DNA from 3 places in the Cupriavidus sp. HPC(L) genome. Region 3 is predicted to be linked to each of the others. Evidence: predicted binding sites of a transcription regulator. Region 3 holds the regulator's gene; each other region holds the start of a gene.
The links. Region 3 encodes HrcA, which represses chaperone genes, less so after heat shock. Its sites were predicted from a motif close to TTAGCACTCNNNNNNNNNGAGTGCTAA; they were not measured.
Positions count from the first base shown of each region.

Region 1: rpoH (RNA polymerase sigma factor RpoH) is a predicted target of HrcA. The motif match lies at 3,116-3,142, and genes of this name have one in related genera.
Region 2: groES (co-chaperone GroES) is a predicted target of HrcA. The motif match lies at 3,461-3,487, and genes of this name have one in related genera.

Region 1 covers NZ_AMPR02000069.1:4,610-10,333, reverse strand. Annotated here, with positions in the region: gene B551_RS05810 (aspartate/glutamate racemase family protein) at 1-161, opposite strand, end outside; gene B551_RS05805 (NCS1 family nucleobase:cation symporter-1) at 214-1,719, opposite strand; gene rpoH (RNA polymerase sigma factor RpoH) at 2,089-2,985, opposite strand; gene B551_RS05795 (pirin family protein) at 3,364-4,239, shown strand; gene ybiB (DNA-binding protein YbiB) at 4,441-5,454, opposite strand; gene B551_RS05785 (CmpA/NrtA family ABC transporter substrate-binding protein) at 5,573-5,724, opposite strand, start outside.
Region 2 covers NZ_AMPR02000448.1:3,472-9,195, forward strand. Annotated here, with positions in the region: gene B551_RS22475 (type II secretion system F family protein) at 1-26, shown strand, start outside; gene B551_RS22480 (metallophosphoesterase) at 218-1,018, shown strand; gene groL (chaperonin GroEL) at 1,317-2,960, opposite strand; gene groES (co-chaperone GroES) at 3,069-3,359, opposite strand; gene B551_RS22495 (TIGR03885 family FMN-dependent LLM class oxidoreductase) at 3,664-4,641, opposite strand; gene B551_RS22500 (sensory rhodopsin transducer) at 4,682-5,080, opposite strand; gene B551_RS22505 (alpha-amylase family protein) at 5,129-5,724, opposite strand, start outside.
Region 3 covers NZ_AMPR02000093.1:1,837-7,560, reverse strand. Annotated here, with positions in the region: gene B551_RS07165 (NAD kinase) at 1-510, opposite strand, end outside; gene hrcA (heat-inducible transcriptional repressor HrcA) at 613-1,650, shown strand; gene hemH (ferrochelatase) at 1,715-2,830, shown strand; gene B551_RS07150 (RNA-binding S4 domain-containing protein) at 2,827-3,222, shown strand; gene B551_RS07145 (hypothetical protein) at 3,236-3,433, opposite strand; gene grpE (nucleotide exchange factor GrpE) at 3,698-4,285, shown strand; gene B551_RS07135 (co-chaperone YbbN) at 4,375-4,791, shown strand; gene B551_RS07130 (phospholipase A) at 4,852-5,724, opposite strand, start outside.

The DNA.
Region 1 (5,724 bases), on a different contig from region 3:
ACCGACAGCGCCTCGTCATAGTGGCTCTCGATGGAAGCCGGACCCATGCGAGGGCTGACGGCGACGATGCGCGTGTCGGGCGAGGCCACGGTGCGGGCGCATTGGCCGATCTTGTCGGTCATGCTTTGCGTGGTGTTGGGGTTGATGATCTTGAGCTTCATGGCAAACGTCGTGGTCGGGTCAGGTCGTCGGTCGTCGGGTTCAGGCCGCGTGTCAGGCGGCGGCGAAGAAATGCGGCATCATGCGGCGCGCCAGCACGCGGTACAGCACCAGCGCGATGCCCATGCCGATGAACCAGCTGTAGTTGGCCAGGCCCTGCCAGGCGGGCACCACCACGCACAGGATCGGAATGATCGCGGCCGGGATCATCGTGGCGATCGCCACCGGGTTGTAGCCGCGGGTGTACCAGTACTTGCCCTGCGGACGCATCGTGTACAGGTCGTCGACGTCGACCTGCTGGCGGCGCACCAGGTAGTAGTCGGAGATCAGGATGCCGAACAGCGGCCCGATGAAGGCGCCCAGCACGTCCAGCGTGTAGTGGATGACCTGCGGGTTGTTGTACAGATTCCAGGGCGTGATGAAGATCGAACCGACCGCGGCGATCATGCCGCCGGTGCGCCAGCTGATGTGCTTGGGCGACACGTTGGAGAAGTCGAACGCCGGCGACACGAAGTTTGCGACGATGTTGATGCCGATGGTGGCGGTCATGAAGGTCAGCGCGCCCAGCACCATCGCGAAGGTGCTGTCGATATGGCTGACGGTCTCCACCGGATCGGTGATCAGCTTGCCGAACACCGGCAGCGTGGCCGAGGTCGTGATCACGGTCAGCAGCGAGAAGCCAAGGAAGTTGATCGGCAGCCCCCAGAAGTTGCCCTTGCGGACCGCGCCGAAGTTCTTCGCGTAGCGCGAGAAGTCGCCGAAGTTCAGCATCGGGCCGGAGAAGTACGACACCACCAGCGCGATCGCGGTCAGCATCACCGGTACCGCTTCCCAGCCGCTGTACTTGACGAAGCTCAGCGTGAAGCTGACGTTGCTCCAGCCGGCCTTGTTCACCAGCCAGATCGCCAGCAGGATCATCACCACATAGACAGCGGGGCCGGCCCAGTCGATGAACTTGCGGATGGTCTCCATGCCGGTCCAGAACACCAGCGCCTGCAGTACCCACAGCGTCATGAAGGCCGCCCAGCCCAGCGTCGACAGCCCGGCGAAACCATGCAGCTTGACGTCGGCATAGGGCGCCAGCGACGGGAAGAAATGCAGCGCCAGCACCAGGAAGGCCGACGAGGCCAGATAGGTCTGGATGCCGTACCACGCCACCGCGATCAGGCCGCGGATCACCGCCGGAATATTGGCGCCGAGCACGCCGAACGAGGCCCGGCAGATCACCGGATACGGGGTGCCGGTGACCTGGCTCGGCTTGGCCACCAGATTGCAGAAGAACTGCACGATGACGATGCCGACCAGCAGCGCGACCAGCACCTGCCAGCTGGTCAGGCCCAGCGCGAACAGGCTGCCGGCCGTGATGTAGCCGCCGACGCTGTGCACGTCCGACATCCAGAACGCGAAGATGTTGTAGGTGCTCCAGGTCTGCTTCTTCAGCGGCGCCAGGTCTTCGTTGGTCAGCCGTTCGTCATACGATGGCTTGATCAGCACGTTGCCATGGTGGACGGACGCGCTGTCCTGCAGCTCGGCGGCGGCAGGCGCGGTGGTGTGCATCATGCTTGTCTCCTCAAGGCGATGCCATGCGGTGGTAGGCGCGCGGAAGGCGCCGGATGGGCGGTGTAGATCGAAAGATCGGGAATCCGCTCTCAGGATTTGTTTTGTAGACAGAATTGTCTACAAAATCGTTTGTAGTTGTGTACGGATTTGTAGATCACGGCCGCGTGATTGTCAACATCACGGCCGCGGGATGCGGGCAAACCCCGAGTCGGAGGGGGCACGCCCATGTGCGGTGCGGCGCCGGAGCGGCAAAAGAAAAGGGCCGGGTCCTTGCGGAACCCGGCCCTTGTCGCCGCCGTCACCCCCGTGCATGCGGGGAGCCAGCGGCTGGCTTACGGCTTTCGGTTGATGGCCAGCGGGCGGCGCCGATCAGGCGAAGGCCTGCAGCGCGCCCTTCATCTTCTTCATCGCGGCGGACTCGATCTGCCGGATGCGCTCGGCCGACACGCCGAACTCGTCGGCCAGTTCGTGCAGCGTGGCGCCGCCCGAGCCGTCGTCGTTGACCTGCAGCCAGCGCGCCTCGATGATGCGGCGGCTGCGGGGATCAAGCTTGGTCAGCGCCTGTTCCAGGCCCTCGACCTGCATCCGGTCCTGGCGCTTGGCCTCGAGCACGCGCGTCGGCTCGTTGTGGTTGTCGGCCAGATAGGCGATTGGCGCAAACTCCTCCTCGCCGTCGTCGACCTGGCCTTCCAGCGCCAGATCGCCGCCCGACAAGCGGGTTTCCATCTCCATCACTTCTTCCGGCTTGACGTTCAGCTCGCGGGCGACCGCGTCGATCTCGTCCGGCGTGAAGGTATGGGCGCCTTGCTTGTGGCTGCGCAGGTTGAAGAACAGCTTGCGCTGGGCCTTGGTCGTCGCGACCTTGACCATGCGCCAGTTGCGCAGCACGTACTCGTGGATCTCCGCCTTGATCCAGTGGATCGCGTACGACACCAGGCGCACGCCCTGGTCCGGGTCGAAGCGCTTGACGGCCTTCATCAGGCCGATATTGCCTTCCTGGATCAGGTCCGCGTGCGGCAGGCCATAGCCCAGATACTGGCGGGCGATCGACACCACCAGACGCAGGTGCGACATCACCAGGCGGCGGGCCGCCTCGACCGAGTCGTGATCGCGCAGCTCGCGCGCGAGCCGCTGCTCCTCCTCGGCGGTGAGCATCGGAATACGGTGGACAGCCTGGATATAGCTGTCGAGATTGCCCAGCCCGGCGGGCAGGGTCAGGGCCATGCTGTTGGCGCGCTGCGGCACCATCGGCAGGGTGTTGTTCATGGTGATCGAATCGGCAGACAGGACTGCGTTCACTCAGGGCTCCTTTCGCATCCGGCGGGCGGCGTGCCCGCGTGTCGGAAGCATCGACGGCGTCGTGGCCGGCGCTTCCCACACTGCAATGCAACGCATATTAGCACTCCAGCCGGGTGAGTGCTAATTGGAGTCCGGTCCGCTACGATAGTTCCAGAATATCGGAGGAAAAATTCCATAGCGCTCCAGGTTGCCAGGAAGTCGCCCGGAAATCGCTGCGAAGACGGACACAAGTTCATTAGAGGGCCGGCGCCCGTGCCGGTTCTGCTGCAGGGACCATGCCATCGGGCCGCAAAGGCTACACTTGCCAGCATTGCGTCGATCCGCCACGCCCTTGGAGTGTCTGCCATGTCCGCCATTGAACATTTGTTGAAACCGCATGTAAGAGATATCGGCGACTTCTCGGTGCGGCGGGTGCTGCCCTCCGCCGCCGCGCAAACCGTCGGGCCATTCATCTTCTTCGACCACATGGGTCCGGTTCAACTGGAGCCCGGCAAAGGCATGGATGTGCGCCCTCATCCCCATATTGGGCTGGCCACCGTCACCTATCTGTTCGAAGGCGAAATCGTCCATCGCGACAGCGTCGGCAGCGAACAGACCATCCGGCCCGGCGACGTCAACTGGATGACCGCGGGCAGCGGCATCGTCCATTCGGAGCGCTCGCCGCAGGCCGCCCGCGACGCCGGCCCGCGGCTGCACGGCATCCAGACCTGGGTCGCGCTGCCGCGCGAGCACGAGACGGTCGCACCGTCGTTCTTCCACCATCCGGCCGACACGCTGCCGCGGCTTGTCCACGGCGGCGCGCGCATCACCGTGATCGCCGGCGACGCCTTCGGCGCACGCTCGCCGGTGCAGGTGTTCAGCCGCACGCTGTACGCCGCGCTGGAGCTCGACGCCGGCGCCAGCCTGGCGATTCCGCCCGAGCACGAGCAGCGCGGCCTCTATCTGGTCGATGGCGCCGCTGCGATCGACGGCATCGCGCTGCCGGCCGAGCACCTGGCGGTGCTGACGCCCGGCGCCGAGGCGACCGTCACGGCGCTGGAGCCGTCCCGGCTGATGCTGCTCGGCGGAGAACCGGTCGACGGCCGGCGGCATATCTTCTGGAATTTTGTCGCCAGCACCCGCGAGGCGATCGAAGAGGCGGCGCGGCGCTGGGAGAACGACGAGTTCCCGCACGTACCGGGCGAGACCGAGCGGATTCCGCTGCCGCCGCGGCGGGTTTGACAGAGCCAATGACATGAGGGTACTCCTGGCCCACGCTTGATGGCTCTCCTCTCCCGCTTGCGGGAGAGGGGCTGGGGAGAGAGAAAGGCAGTCGCTATGCCGCCGCCGTCCGCCATGGTTGCGCCTTTGCCCTCTTCCCCGATCCCGCTCCCCCGCGGACGGGAGAGGGGAGCAAGGATCGAGTGGTGCGTACCCAAGTCGCTACAGCGGACTGACCCAGCTGACCCGCGCGCTGTCGCGCAGGCAACCGCGGATCGTCTCGATCTGCGTCGCGATCGGGGCGGGCACCGGCACGGCCCCCGCCAGCACCTGGCGGATCCACGCGGCCGTCAACGCCACGTCGGTGCCCGGCGGCAGCGCCGGCACGTCGGCGACCGAGCCCGACATCGGGTCCACCAGCGTGCGCTGATGGCCGTCGTGCAGCCAGTCGATGCGGCTGCCGCGGCGGGCGTCGGCCACGACCTCGCCCTCGGTGCCGCGCGCCAGCAGCACGTTGGCCGGCTCGTGCGAGAAGTAATCGGTCAGCGTCTCGCGGTATTCGGGGTGCGTGTAGCTGTACAGCCGCAGCGCCTCGGCAGGCGTGTGCGCGCCGACCGGCTGCAGCATCTTGACGATCGTGTGCGAGGAATTGCGCAGCCCGATCACGGTGCGCTTGTCGAGCAGCGCCGACAGGGCCGGCGACAGCACGTCGATCGGCAGCACCGCCAGCGGGCCTGGATCGGTATCGCCGCCGCCCGGCTGCGCGAGCCGTCGCGCGGCTTCGTCGACCGTCGCGCACGGCGCGATCCCCAGGGCCTCGAACAGCATGATGCTGGTGACGCGCTGATTGAACTCGCGCGTGCCATGCACCAGCACCGGGATACCCTCCCGCGCGAGCAGCAGCGCCAGCAGCGGTACCAGATTGGGCTGCTTGCGCGCGCCGTTGTAGCTCGGGATGACCACCACCTGACGCTCCGGCGCCGGCAGCGGCAGGCAGTGCGCATGCGCGGCCTCCAGCATGCCGGCCAGCTCGTGCGGCGCCTCGCCCTTGATCCGGTACGCCATCAGCACGGCGCCGAGTTCGAGGTCGGAGACGCGTCCGGACAGCATCGCGTCGAACAGCAGGCGCGCATCGTCGCGCGGCAGCGCACGGGCGCCGGCGACGCCGCGGCCGATTTCCTTGATATAGGGGGCCGCAGAGAAGGCGGGCAGAGTGTGGAGGCGGTCAGCGGACATGGCGGTGCGGTGATGCTGTACGGTGAGAGCGGGGCAGCGGGGGTGCAGCAGGGGGTACGTATCGGTCGATGATAGCGCGATACGCCAGACGGCCCGCGCGGCGGCCGGCCAGCGCCATTCAGGCCTTGATCGCGAAGCCGTCGGCATAAGCCTTCGGGTCGCGCGTGGCGTCCCAGATCACGCCGTCCATCAGCCTCGCCGTGCGGAATTCGCTGGCCGGCAGCGGTACCTGCGCGGCCGTGGCGGCCTGCCGGTAGACGTCGAGCCGAT
Region 2 (5,724 bases), on a different contig from region 3:
CGACGATGACCGGACAGGGTGGCTGACCCGCAAGTCCCTCGGCTGCCCGCCATCACACCCAGGCAAAGCGGACAGCCTTCGCCCGGATTCGTCCGGGCTTTTTTTCGCTGGCGCGTCCGTTCGCCGTGCCGGTCCGCCATGTCCGCACTTGACCGTCCCCGCTGCATGCTGAACACTCCGATGGCACAGGCCCGTCTGGAGGCCAGCTGGAGGCGGCATGAAGCTACGCGTTCTGAGCGATCTGCATCTGGAACACCATACCCCCGAGTCGGTCCCCGACTGCAATGCCGACGTGGTCGTGCTGGCCGGCGACATCGCCAACGGCCGCGACGGCATCGACTGGGCGGCCCGTCATCTGCGCGGGCCGATCGTCTATGTGCCCGGCAACCACGAGTACTACGACAGCACCTTCACGCGGGTCGATGCGCAACTGGCCGCCGCCGCGGCCGCGCATCCGCAGGTGCATCTGCTGACCGCCGGCGTGGCGGTGTTCGAACTGCCGGGCGAGGCGCCGGTCCGCGTGCTCGGCACGACCTGGTGGGCCGACTACGCGCTGTTCGGCCGCGAGCGCATCGACGACGCGATGCAGGCCTGCGCCAAGGTGATGCTCGACCATCGGCTGATCTCGGTGGAAGCAGACACCGATGATGGTGAAGGTGGCCTGCGGCGCTTCACGCCGGCCGATGCCCTGGCTCGGCACCGGGCCGAGTCGGCATGGCTGGCCGCCGAGCTGGAAACGCCGTTCGACGGCGCGACCGTGGTGGTCACCCACCATGCGCCGGACCTGGGCAGCCTCGACCCCCGCTATGCGCACGATCTCGCGTCGGCCGGCTTCATCTCGCGCCGGCCCGATCTGGTCCAGCGCGCCGACCTGTGGATCCACGGCCATACCCACACCAGCTTCGACTACCGCGTCGACGGGGCCCGCGTCGTCTGCAACCCGCGCGGCTATGTGCGGCGCGGCGACGGGGCGCTGGAGAACGCGAAGTTCGATTGGGGGTATGTGGTCGAGGTGTGAGCGCTGTCCCTTCCTCCCTTGGTTTTGCTCCCCTTCTCCCGCCCAGCGGGAGAGAGGTTGGGGGAGAGGGAAACGACCGTGGCATTGCCGAAACGGCTCGCTATTGCGACCGCCGCTTGCCCTCTCCCCCGCCCCTCTTCCGCAAGCGGGAGAGGCGAGAAAAACGGCGCGAGACGATCGACACGAGCCCAAAACAAAAAACCCCCACGGGCTTGCACCCGTGGGGGTTTCGACTGAGGCGACGACTCACGCCGTCTCGGCAGTCAGGGCAGTCGGCCGAAGCCGACGGCCGGCGTGATTACATCATGCCGTCCATGCCGCCCATGCCACCCATGCCGCCCGGCATTGCCGGCGCCGACTCTTCCTTCGGCGTTTCGGCGATCGCGCAGTCGGTGGTCAGCATCAGCGATGCGACCGAAGCGGCGTTCTGCAGCGCGGTGCGGGTCACCTTGGTCGGATCCAGCACGCCCATCTCGACCAGGTCGCCGTACTCGCCGCTGGCGGCGTTGTAGCCGAAGTTGCCGTTGCCCTCGATGACCTTGGCCACGACGACCGAGGCTTCTTCGCCGGCGTTCAGCACGATCTGGCGCAGCGGCTCTTCCATCGCGCGCAGCACGATCTTGATGCCGGCGTTCTGGTCGGGGTTCTCGCCGGTCAGGCTCGAGATCGCAGCGCGGGCACGCAGCAGGGCCACGCCGCCGCCCGGGACGATGCCTTCTTCAACGGCAGCGCGGGTGGCGTGCAGCGCGTCTTCGACGCGTGCCTTCTTTTCCTTCATTTCGACTTCGGTGGCGGCACCAACCTTGATCACCGCAACACCGCCGGCCAGCTTGGCCACGCGCTCTTGCAGCTTCTCGCGGTCGTAGTCCGAGGTCGCTTCCTCGATCTGGGCGCGGATCTGCTTGACACGGCCTTCGATCGCGGCGGCGTCACCGGCACCGTCGATGATGATGGTGTTTTCCTTGCCGATCTCGACACGCTTGGCTTGACCCAGGTCTTGCAGCGTGGCCTTTTCCAGCGTCAGGCCGACTTCCTCGGCGATCACGGTGCCGCCGGTCAGGATGGCGATGTCTTCCAGCATGGCCTTGCGGCGGTCGCCGAAGCCAGGCGCCTTGACGGCGGCGGTCTTCAGGATGCCACGGATGTTGTTGACCACCAGGGTCGCCAGCGCTTCGCCTTCGACGTCTTCGGCGATGATCAGCAGCGGACGGCTCGACTTGGCCACTTGCTCCAGCACCGGCAGCAGGTCGCGGATGTTCGAGATCTTCTTGTCGAACAGCAGCACGAACGGGTTGTCGAGCTGGACGACTTGCTTGTCCGGGTTGTTGATGAAGTACGGCGACAGGTAGCCGCGGTCGAACTGCATGCCCTCGACGACTTCCAGCTCGTCGGCCAGCGACTTGCCGTCTTCGACGGTGATCACGCCTTCCTTGCCGACCTTGTCCATCGCTTCGGCGATCAGCTTGCCGATCACTTCGTCGCTGTTGGCCGAGATCGCGCCAACCTGGGCGATTTCCTTGCTGGTCGTGGTCGGCTTGCTCAGCTTCTTCAGCTCTTCCACGGCGGCGCCCACGGCCTTGTCGATGCCGCGCTTCAGATCCATCGGGTTCATGCCGGCGGCAACGTACTTCATGCCTTCGCGCACGATCGACTGGGCCAGCACGGTCGCGGTGGTGGTACCGTCACCGGCGTTGTCGCTGGTCTTGGAAGCGACTTCCTTGACCATCTGGGCGCCCATGTTCTGCAGCTTGTCCTTCAGCTCGATTTCCTTGGCGACCGACACGCCGTCCTTGGTCACGGTCGGGCCGCCGAAGCTGCGCTCGAGCACCACGTTGCGGCCCTTCGGACCCAGGGTCACCTTGACCGCGTTGGCCAGGATGTTCACGCCTTCGACCATCTTGTGGCGAGCGCTGTCGCCGAACACTACGTCTTTAGCTGCCATGTTCTAGATCTCCAGAATTCTGTACGGGAAAAGTCCCGGGCGCGATCGCCGCAGCGGCGAAACCGTGCGCCCCGGGGGTTCCGGACGCGCGGCGCCCGGACAGCGACATCACTTGTTGATGACCGCCATGATGTCTTCTTCGCGCATGACCAGCAGTTCCTGGCCATCCACCTTCACGGTCTGGCCGGCGTACTTGCCGAACAGCACGCGGTCACCCACCTTGACGTCGAGGGCGATCGACGCGCCCTTGTCATCCTTCTTGCCCGGGCCGATGGCCAGCACTTCGCCCTGATCGGGCTTCTCGGCAGCATTGTCGGGAATCACGATGCCGGAAGCGGTCTTGGTTTCGTTGTCCAGACGCTTGACGATCACGCGGTCGTGCAAAGGACGCAGATTCATACGGACTCCTTAGTACAAGTGAGCATTTATTTGCAAAGTGGCCGCCGCGGGACTGCGGAGGCCCTTGAAATCGGACGCCGGATGGAGATTACAGCACGCTGTTAGCACTCGCACCCGGCGAGTGCTAATTATAGGGACGGGGTTTCGGGTTTTCAAGACGAGGCCTGAATACGGGTTTACCCGCACAAAAGCAGCGAATTTGCCCCGGGCCCGCGCGGTGCAAGGCCCGGCGGGCATTGTCTCTTATATTGTGCGGCCCGGTTTTTTCAGGCGAATGTCGCCAGCGGGTGCCAACGAGGCGGGTTCAGACCCCGCCCCGCAGTTGCGGCAGCACCGTCTGCGCGCAGGCGTCGAGCCAGGCCTGCTGGTTGCCGCAGACGTTGTGCAGGAAGACCGCGTCGGCGCCCATCGCCAGGTCTTCGGCAAGCCATGCGGCCTGCTGCGCGGCGTCGCAGGAGATCCGGACCGCGCGCTCGATGTCGTCCGGCGACACCGTGCGGGCGCGGGCATCGAACTCGGCCGGGGTCGCCAGGTTCGCCGCGGTCTCGCTGTCGAACACATTGGTGCGCCACTGCTCGTAGGCCATGCGGCGCGCGGCCTCGTCGCCCTGCGTGGGGTCGGCGTAGGCGATCTTGGCCTGGATATGCACGGGTTTGCCTCCGCCGCCGCCCTCGCGGAAGGCGTCAATGACCGCGCGCATGGTCTCGCGCGGCCCCGAGATCGTGATCAGGCCGTCGGCCCACTGTCCCGCCCAGCGCGCGGTCTGCTCGGTCAGCGCGGCGGCGAAGATCGGCGGCGGACGCTGCGGCAGCGTGTACAGCCGGGCGCGATCGACGACGATTCTGCCCCGGTGCGTCACCTCCTCGCCGCGCCACAGCGCGCGCATCACGTCCACCGACTCGGACAGCATCGCCTGCCGCTCGGGCTTGGGCGGCCACGGCCGGCCGGTGATGTGTTCGTTCAGCGCCTCGCCGGTGCCGAGCGCGATCCAGAAGCGGCCCGGGAACATCGCCTCCAGCGTCGCGGCGGCCTGGGCGACCACGGCCGGGTGGTAGCGCCCGAACGGACAGGCGACCACGCCCGTCGGCAGGTCGACGGTCGCCATCGCGGCGCCGAGCCAGGACCAGGAATGGCCGCTCTCCCCTTGCCGCTCGCTCCACGGATGGAAGTGGTCGGAGCTGCTGAGCGCGGTAAAACCGGCCAGCTGCGCGGCGCGCGCATAGCGCAGCAGGTCGCCCGGCGAGAACTGTTCGTGCGAGGCGTGATAGCCGATCAAGGGCATGGCGGACTCCTGGGCGAAATGGGGATCGGGTGCGGCGCGGTCAGCCGGACGCCGCGGACACCGAGGCCGGGACCGGATAGGCCAGCGTGGTCATCAGCGCGAGCGCGGCCTGGCGCGAATCGAGCCGGGTGTGCTGCACGACGATCGGCACATCGGACTCGATCACGCTGGCGTAGTCGGTGTCCTCGGGGATCGGCTCGGGGTCGCGCAGATCGTTGAAGCGCAGATGCAAGGTGCGGCGCGCCGGCACCGTGAGCCGGTACGGACCGACGGGTTCGCGGTCCGCATAGAAGATCGTCACCGTGACATGGGCCGGGGCATCGCCGGTATTGAGCAGGCAGGCCGCTTCATGGCTGTTCAATTGCCTGCTGGCGGCCGGGTCGGTCGGCGGCAGATAGCCTTCCGCAATGACCCAGCGCCGTTGTCCGATCGCTTCCATCGCGTTTCTCCCTGGTTGTCGCTGTCTTTGCCGAACTGATGCTGCCGATCACGGCCCGAAGCACGGCCGCTGCCGCAGCCATCGGTATCCGTAGGCGCGCAGCTTCAGCGTATGCGCGGTCTGCGGCGGCGGGTACGGGCCATCGACCAGCATGTCGCGCAGCTCGCCGACCTCGACCTCGGGCAGCTTCACCTCGACGTCCTTGTCCGACAGATTGGCGAACGTGAACACCACCTGCCCGTCCAGCTCGTGCCGCAGCGCCAGCACCGACGGACAGCCGACCTCCATCACCGTGCATTCGCCATAGCCGATCTCCGGCATGCCGACGCGCGCGCGGATCATCTTGCCGGTCTTCGCCAGCAGTGAATCGTCGCGCAGCAACTGGTCGTAGATATTGACCTGGTCGTAGCGGAACGGGCCCTCGCGGATCACCGGCACCGGCAGCGATTCGGGATCGGCGGGCGAGAAGCCGCCATTGACCTCGTCGGACCATTGCATCGCCGTGCGCACCGCGTGGCGTTCCTTCAGCGACAGGTCCTCGCCCATGCCGATCTCCTCGCCGTAGCGCAGGATCGGCGTGCCGGGCAGCGAGAACAGCAGCGCATGGACCTGCGCGATGCGGCGCTGGTCGCCGTCAAGCATCG
Region 3 (5,724 bases):
CTCGACCATGCCGGAGATGCCCGAACGATTGACCACCACGTCGTTCAGGGCCAGCGCGGAGAAGATCACGCCCTCGTCGCGGATCACGCGCGATTCGAGCAGCATGCGGTTCTCGGGCTCGTAGTGGCCGCTGAGCATGGCCGGCAGCACCGATTGCACATCCTCCAGCGGGATGTCGGTCATGAAGCCGAGGCGGCCATGGTTGACGCCGATCAGCGGCACCGAGAAGCCGGCCAGCTGGCGCGCGATGCCGAGCAGCGTGCCGTCGCCGCCGAGCACCACCGCGACGTCGGCCTCGCGGCCGATCTCCTCGGCGGACAGCGCCGGGTAGTCCGTCAGGCCGGTCGCCAGCGCGGTCTCGCGTTCGAACACCACGTCCTGGCCGTTGCGCAGGATGCAGGCCGCCAGTTCCTCGAGCGGACCTTCGATGCCCGCGGTCGAATACCTGCCGACCAGGGCGACCGTGCGAAAGGGCGCGTGCGCGGCGCCGGACTTGGGGTGTGCAGACATGCCCGGATTAGACCATACCGCCATGACCATTGTCAGCACGGCCCGGGGGGCGAGTGCCAGAGCGAGCCCCACCGCGCAAAACTTGCGTAAAATCGGGACACCATGGACGAACGAGCGAAAACCCTTCTCAAGACCCTGATCGAGCGCTACATCGCCGAAGGGCAGCCGGTCGGCTCGCGTACGCTGTCGAAGTACTCGGGACTGGACCTGTCGCCGGCGACCATCCGCAACGTGATGTCGGACCTGGAAGAGATGGGCTTCATCGCCAGCCCGCACACGTCGGCGGGGCGCATCCCGACCCCGCGCGGCTACCGGTTGTTCGTCGATACCATGCTGACGGCCCAGCCGCTCGATACCCAGTTCGACCGCACCAAGCTGGCCGGTCTGATCCAGGGCGAACTCGGCGCGCAGGAGCAGAGCCCGCAGCGCATGATCACGTCGGCCGCGCGCACGCTGTCGAACCTGTCGCAGTTCGCCGGCGTGGTGATGACCCCGCGCCGCGCGCAGGCCTTCCGGCAGATCGAATTCATGCGCCTGTCCGACAAGCGCATCCTGTTGATCATCGTGACCCCGGAAGGGGACGTGCAGAACCGCATCATCCAGACCGAGCTGCCCTACAGCGCGTCGCAGCTGGTCGAGGCGGCCAATTTCATCAACACCCATTACGCCGGCATGCGCTTCGACACCGTGCGCGAGCGGCTGCGCGACGAACTGAAGGCGCTGCGCATCGACATGTCGGAACTGATGCAGGCCGCGGTCGAGGCCGGCAGCAGCGCGATGGCCGACGAGGACGAGCAGGTCTATATCTCGGGCGAACGCAAGCTGCTCGAGGTCGAGGACCTGGCCTCGAGCATGGACAAGCTGCGCCGGCTGTTCGACGTGTTCGAGCACAAGACCAGCCTGCTGCAGCTGCTCGATGTGTCGAGCCACGCCGAGGGCGTGCAGATCTTCATCGGCGGCGAGAGCCGGCTGGTGCCGCTCGAGGACATGGCCGTGATCACCGCGCCGTACGAGGTCGACGGCCAGATCGTCGGCACGCTGGGCGTGATCGGCCCGACGCGGATGGCCTATGACCGGGTGATCCCGATCGTCGATATCACGGCGCGGCTGCTGTCGAGCGCGCTGAGCAGCCAGAACTGATGGCGGCCTGGGCGGGCCGCCACGCGCAGGGCGGCCTTCGTGCCCCGGCGATACCGGAATCCCTATGACCTTTACCGCAGAACCGGCCTACCGCCATGGGCAGGCGCCCCGCACGGCGATCCTGCTGATCAACCTGGGCACGCCGGACGAGCCGACCCCCAAGGCGGTCGGCCGCTACCTGAAACAGTTCCTGTCCGATCCGCGCGTGGTCGAGATTCCGCGCGCGGCCTGGTTGCCGGTGCTGTACGGGCTGATCCTGCCGCTGCGCTCGCGCGCGTCGGCGCTGAAGTACGAATCGATCTGGCTGCGCGAGGCGCACCGGACCGGCTCGCCGCTGCTGGTCCATACCGAGCGGCAGGCGCATGCGCTGCAGCAGCTGCTGGCGCAGCAGGGGCATGACGTGACGGTGGCCTGCGCGATGCGCTACGGCAACCCGTCGATCCCTTCGGTGATGGAGGCGCTGCGGCGCCAGGGCTGCGAGCGCATCCTGGCGCTGCCGATGTACCCGCAGTATTCCGGCACCACCACCGCGACCGCGTTTGACGAACTGTTTCGCGTGCTCGGCGAATGGCGCAATCAGCCCGAACTGCGGCTGGTCAAACATTTTCACGACCACCCGGCCTATCTGGGCGCGCTGCACCAGCAGGTCGGCGCCTACTGGGCCCAGCATGGGGCCCCGGATTTCGCGCGCGGCGACCGGCTGATCCTGTCCTTCCACGGCGTGCCGCGGCGCACGCTCGAGCTGGGCGATCCGTATCACTGCGAATGCCTGAAGACAGGCCGCATGCTGGGCGAGGCGCTGGGCCTGCAGCCCGGCCAGTACCAGGTCACGTTCCAGTCGCGCTTCGGCAAGGCAGAGTGGCTGCAGCCCTATACGGCGCCGACGCTGACCGAGCTGGGCAAGGTCGGCACCGCGCGGGTCGACGTATTCTGCCCGGGCTTTCCGGCCGACTGCATCGAGACGCTGGAGGAGATCGCGATGGAAGGACAGTCCGAATTCAAGGTCGCCGGCGGCAAGGAATTTCACTTCATTCCGTGCCTGAACGACGCGCCGTTCTGGATCACCGCGCTGTCGGAGATCGCGCTGCAGCATATGCAGGGCTGGCCGTTGCGCCTGCCGCATGCGCACGAACTGGAAGCGAGGCGCTCGCTGGCGCAGGCAAGGGGAGCCGCGGCATGAATCCGTCGTACGAGGACGATGCGCGGCAGCGGATCGACAAGTGGCTGTGGTGCGCGCGCTTCTTCAAGACCCGTTCGCTGGCGGCCGAGGCCGTCGAGCGGGGCCGGGTAGAGGTCAACGGGCAGCCATGCAAGAATTCGCGCGAGGTCAAGCCGGGCGACACCGTGCGCATCGACGCCCATCAGCAGCGCTGGGAGCTGGTGGTCAAGGGCATCGCCCCGGCCCGCGGGCCGGCGTCCGTGGCCCAGACGCTCTATGAGGAAACCGAGGAGAGCCGGACGCGGCGCGCCGCGGAGGCCGAGCGGCGGCGTCTCCATGTCGAGCCGGCGTCGCAACTGCAAGGGCGCCCGACCAAGCGGGACCGCCGCCGCATCGACGGCTTCAAAGGGTAAGCCGCTGCAATGTTCAGCGGGAGTACTGGATGATGTATTGGCGCAGCGCGGGATCGGCACCGCCGGCCACGCTGTCGCGTGGGGTCAGCCCATCGGAGAGCCAGACGAAGACGGTCAGCGCCGCCACGGAAAGAAGAACCAGCAGCGTGAACAGCGAGAACTTCGGAGAGAACTTCGGCGTTTTGTTGGACGGCTTCGGCAGCTTGCGCATGGCCTTACCCCGGCAGGAAGGACTGCAATAGGAGACGGCACCCCGGCAGTGTTGTCGTTTTTTTGGATTTATCTTAGAAGCTGCACTGCAGCAAAGCAATTTCACTTCTCGCAGCACTGGTTTAAGTTTGTAAGCTGATGTTTCGTTGCAGATGTCCATCCGCTCTTGAAATATCGGCTTGGCGCCACCAGTTGCCAGCTGAATTCCGATTGACCCCAGGCGGACCGCCCTGTGCGGCCGCAACTTGTTCTGAAACGGATCGACATGGAAGACCAGAAGCAAACGCCATCCAACACGCCGCCGACCTCGCCCGCCGACCAGGCCGCCGAAGCGCAAGCCGCGCAATCGGCCACGCCCAATCCATCGGCAGAGCCCGCCGCCGCCGCGGATGACGCGTCGCAGTTTGCCGCGCAGTTGGCGGAACAGGAAGCCAAGGCACGCGAGAACTACGACCTGTATCTGCGTGCCGTCGCCGAGTCCGAGAACATCCGGCGCCGCGCGCAGGAGGACGTGGCCAAGGCGCACAAGTTCGCCATCGAGAGCTTCGCCGAGCATCTGTTGCCGGTGATGGACAGCCTGCAGGCCGCGCTGGCCGATGGATCGGGCGATATCGGCAAGCTGCGCGAGGGCGTCGAACTGACCGCCAAGCAACTGGCCAGCGCCTTCGAGAAGGGCCGCATGGTCGAACTGAATCCGGTCGGCGAGAAGTTCGACCCGCATCGGCACCAGGCGATTTCGATGGTGCCGTCGGAGCAGGAACCGAACACGGTGGTGGCCGTGCTGCAGCGCGGCTATCTGATCGCGGACCGCGTGCTGCGGCCCGCATTGGTGACGGTGGCTGCGCCGAAGTAAGGGGCGGCGGGCAGACCGGCCTGCCACCGATGCGCAGCCACGCCCGGCGCCGTTTCGGCACCGGGCGTTCTCGTTTGTGGAGAAATGCGATGCCTTACCCGTTCGGCGCAGCGCCGGCGCCCCATACGGATCACCGCGCGTTCGAGGCCTTCGGCATGCGCGCGGTCGATCATGACACCATCGACGACGCGCTCGCGGCCGCCGGTGACGAGCTGGTCTGCGTGTTCTTCTGGGGCGAGGACTGCTACAACTGCGAGATGGCCAAGAAGGCCATGCTGGCCAACCCGGACCCGCTGCGCGCGCTCGATCTGCACTGGCTGCATGCCGACGTCTACACGCATCCGGCGCTGGGACGGCGCTTCGGGCTGTACGGCATCCCGGTGTTCATGTTCTTCCACCGCGGCAAGAAGCTGGGCCGCGCCACCGGCTGGCACGGCATCGGACAGTTCTCCGCGGCGGTCGCCAACGCGCGGCTGAAGGCGAGCGGCAAGCCGCTGGCCGGATGACGGATCCGCCGCTGCCTCGGCTGCGCGGCCCGGCACCGGCCCAGCGGCCCAGCCAGCGGATCAGCGGTTCAGTGAATAGCCGATGCGGAACTGCCAGGGCGTCTTGCGGTTGTAGTCCAGCAGGCTCTCGCCATAGCCGACGAAGTAGCCCGCCATCAGGTAGCCGGCAGTGCCCGGTATCAGCCGGCCCATCGGGTAGGTGAACTGCGCATCCACGCTGCCGTACCACTGGCGCGTGCCCTTGCGCACCGTCGCCGCCAGCTCCCACGAATCGGGTTTGCCGTAGGCGACCCGCAGATCCATATAGCCGCGGTAGCGCGCGATATCGCTGTTGTCGCTCTTTTCCAGGTAGTAGTAGAGCTTGGGCGTCACGGTCCAGTGCCAGTCGTCCGGCTCGCCGAAGTGGAAGGTCGGCTTCAGGAACAGCGTATTGATGCTGCGCGACTGGTCGCCGTCGCGGCCGTTCGACTCGTGCTCGAGGCCGGTCGCCACCGACAGCCGGCTGATCCAGCGATTGCGCACGCCGGTATCGGACAGGTAGTAGAAGATGCTGGGCCGGTAGTTGGTGTCGTGGAAGGGCTTCGACTCCTCCGACAGATCCCACAGCGAGAACTGCGTGTAGCCCAGGTACAGGTTGTCCAGCCAGTAGCGCGAATTCGGGGCGCGGCCTTCGAAGATCCGGTACTTGAAGCTGAACTGGAACTTGGCGTTGGCGCCGCCGTGCGCGCCGACCGCGTAGTACATCGGATCGTTGAAGGTCAGGCGACTGCCGCCGGTCAGGATCGGCTGATCGTAGACGGGCTGGCCCGGTCCCTTCGGCTGGAGCACCGGCTCGACCGGCGTCGCGGCGACATCGGCATGCTGATCGCCCTCGTCAGCCGGCGTGGCGGCGGCGGTGGCCGGCGCTGCGGAGGTGGATGGCGTCGCCGCGGT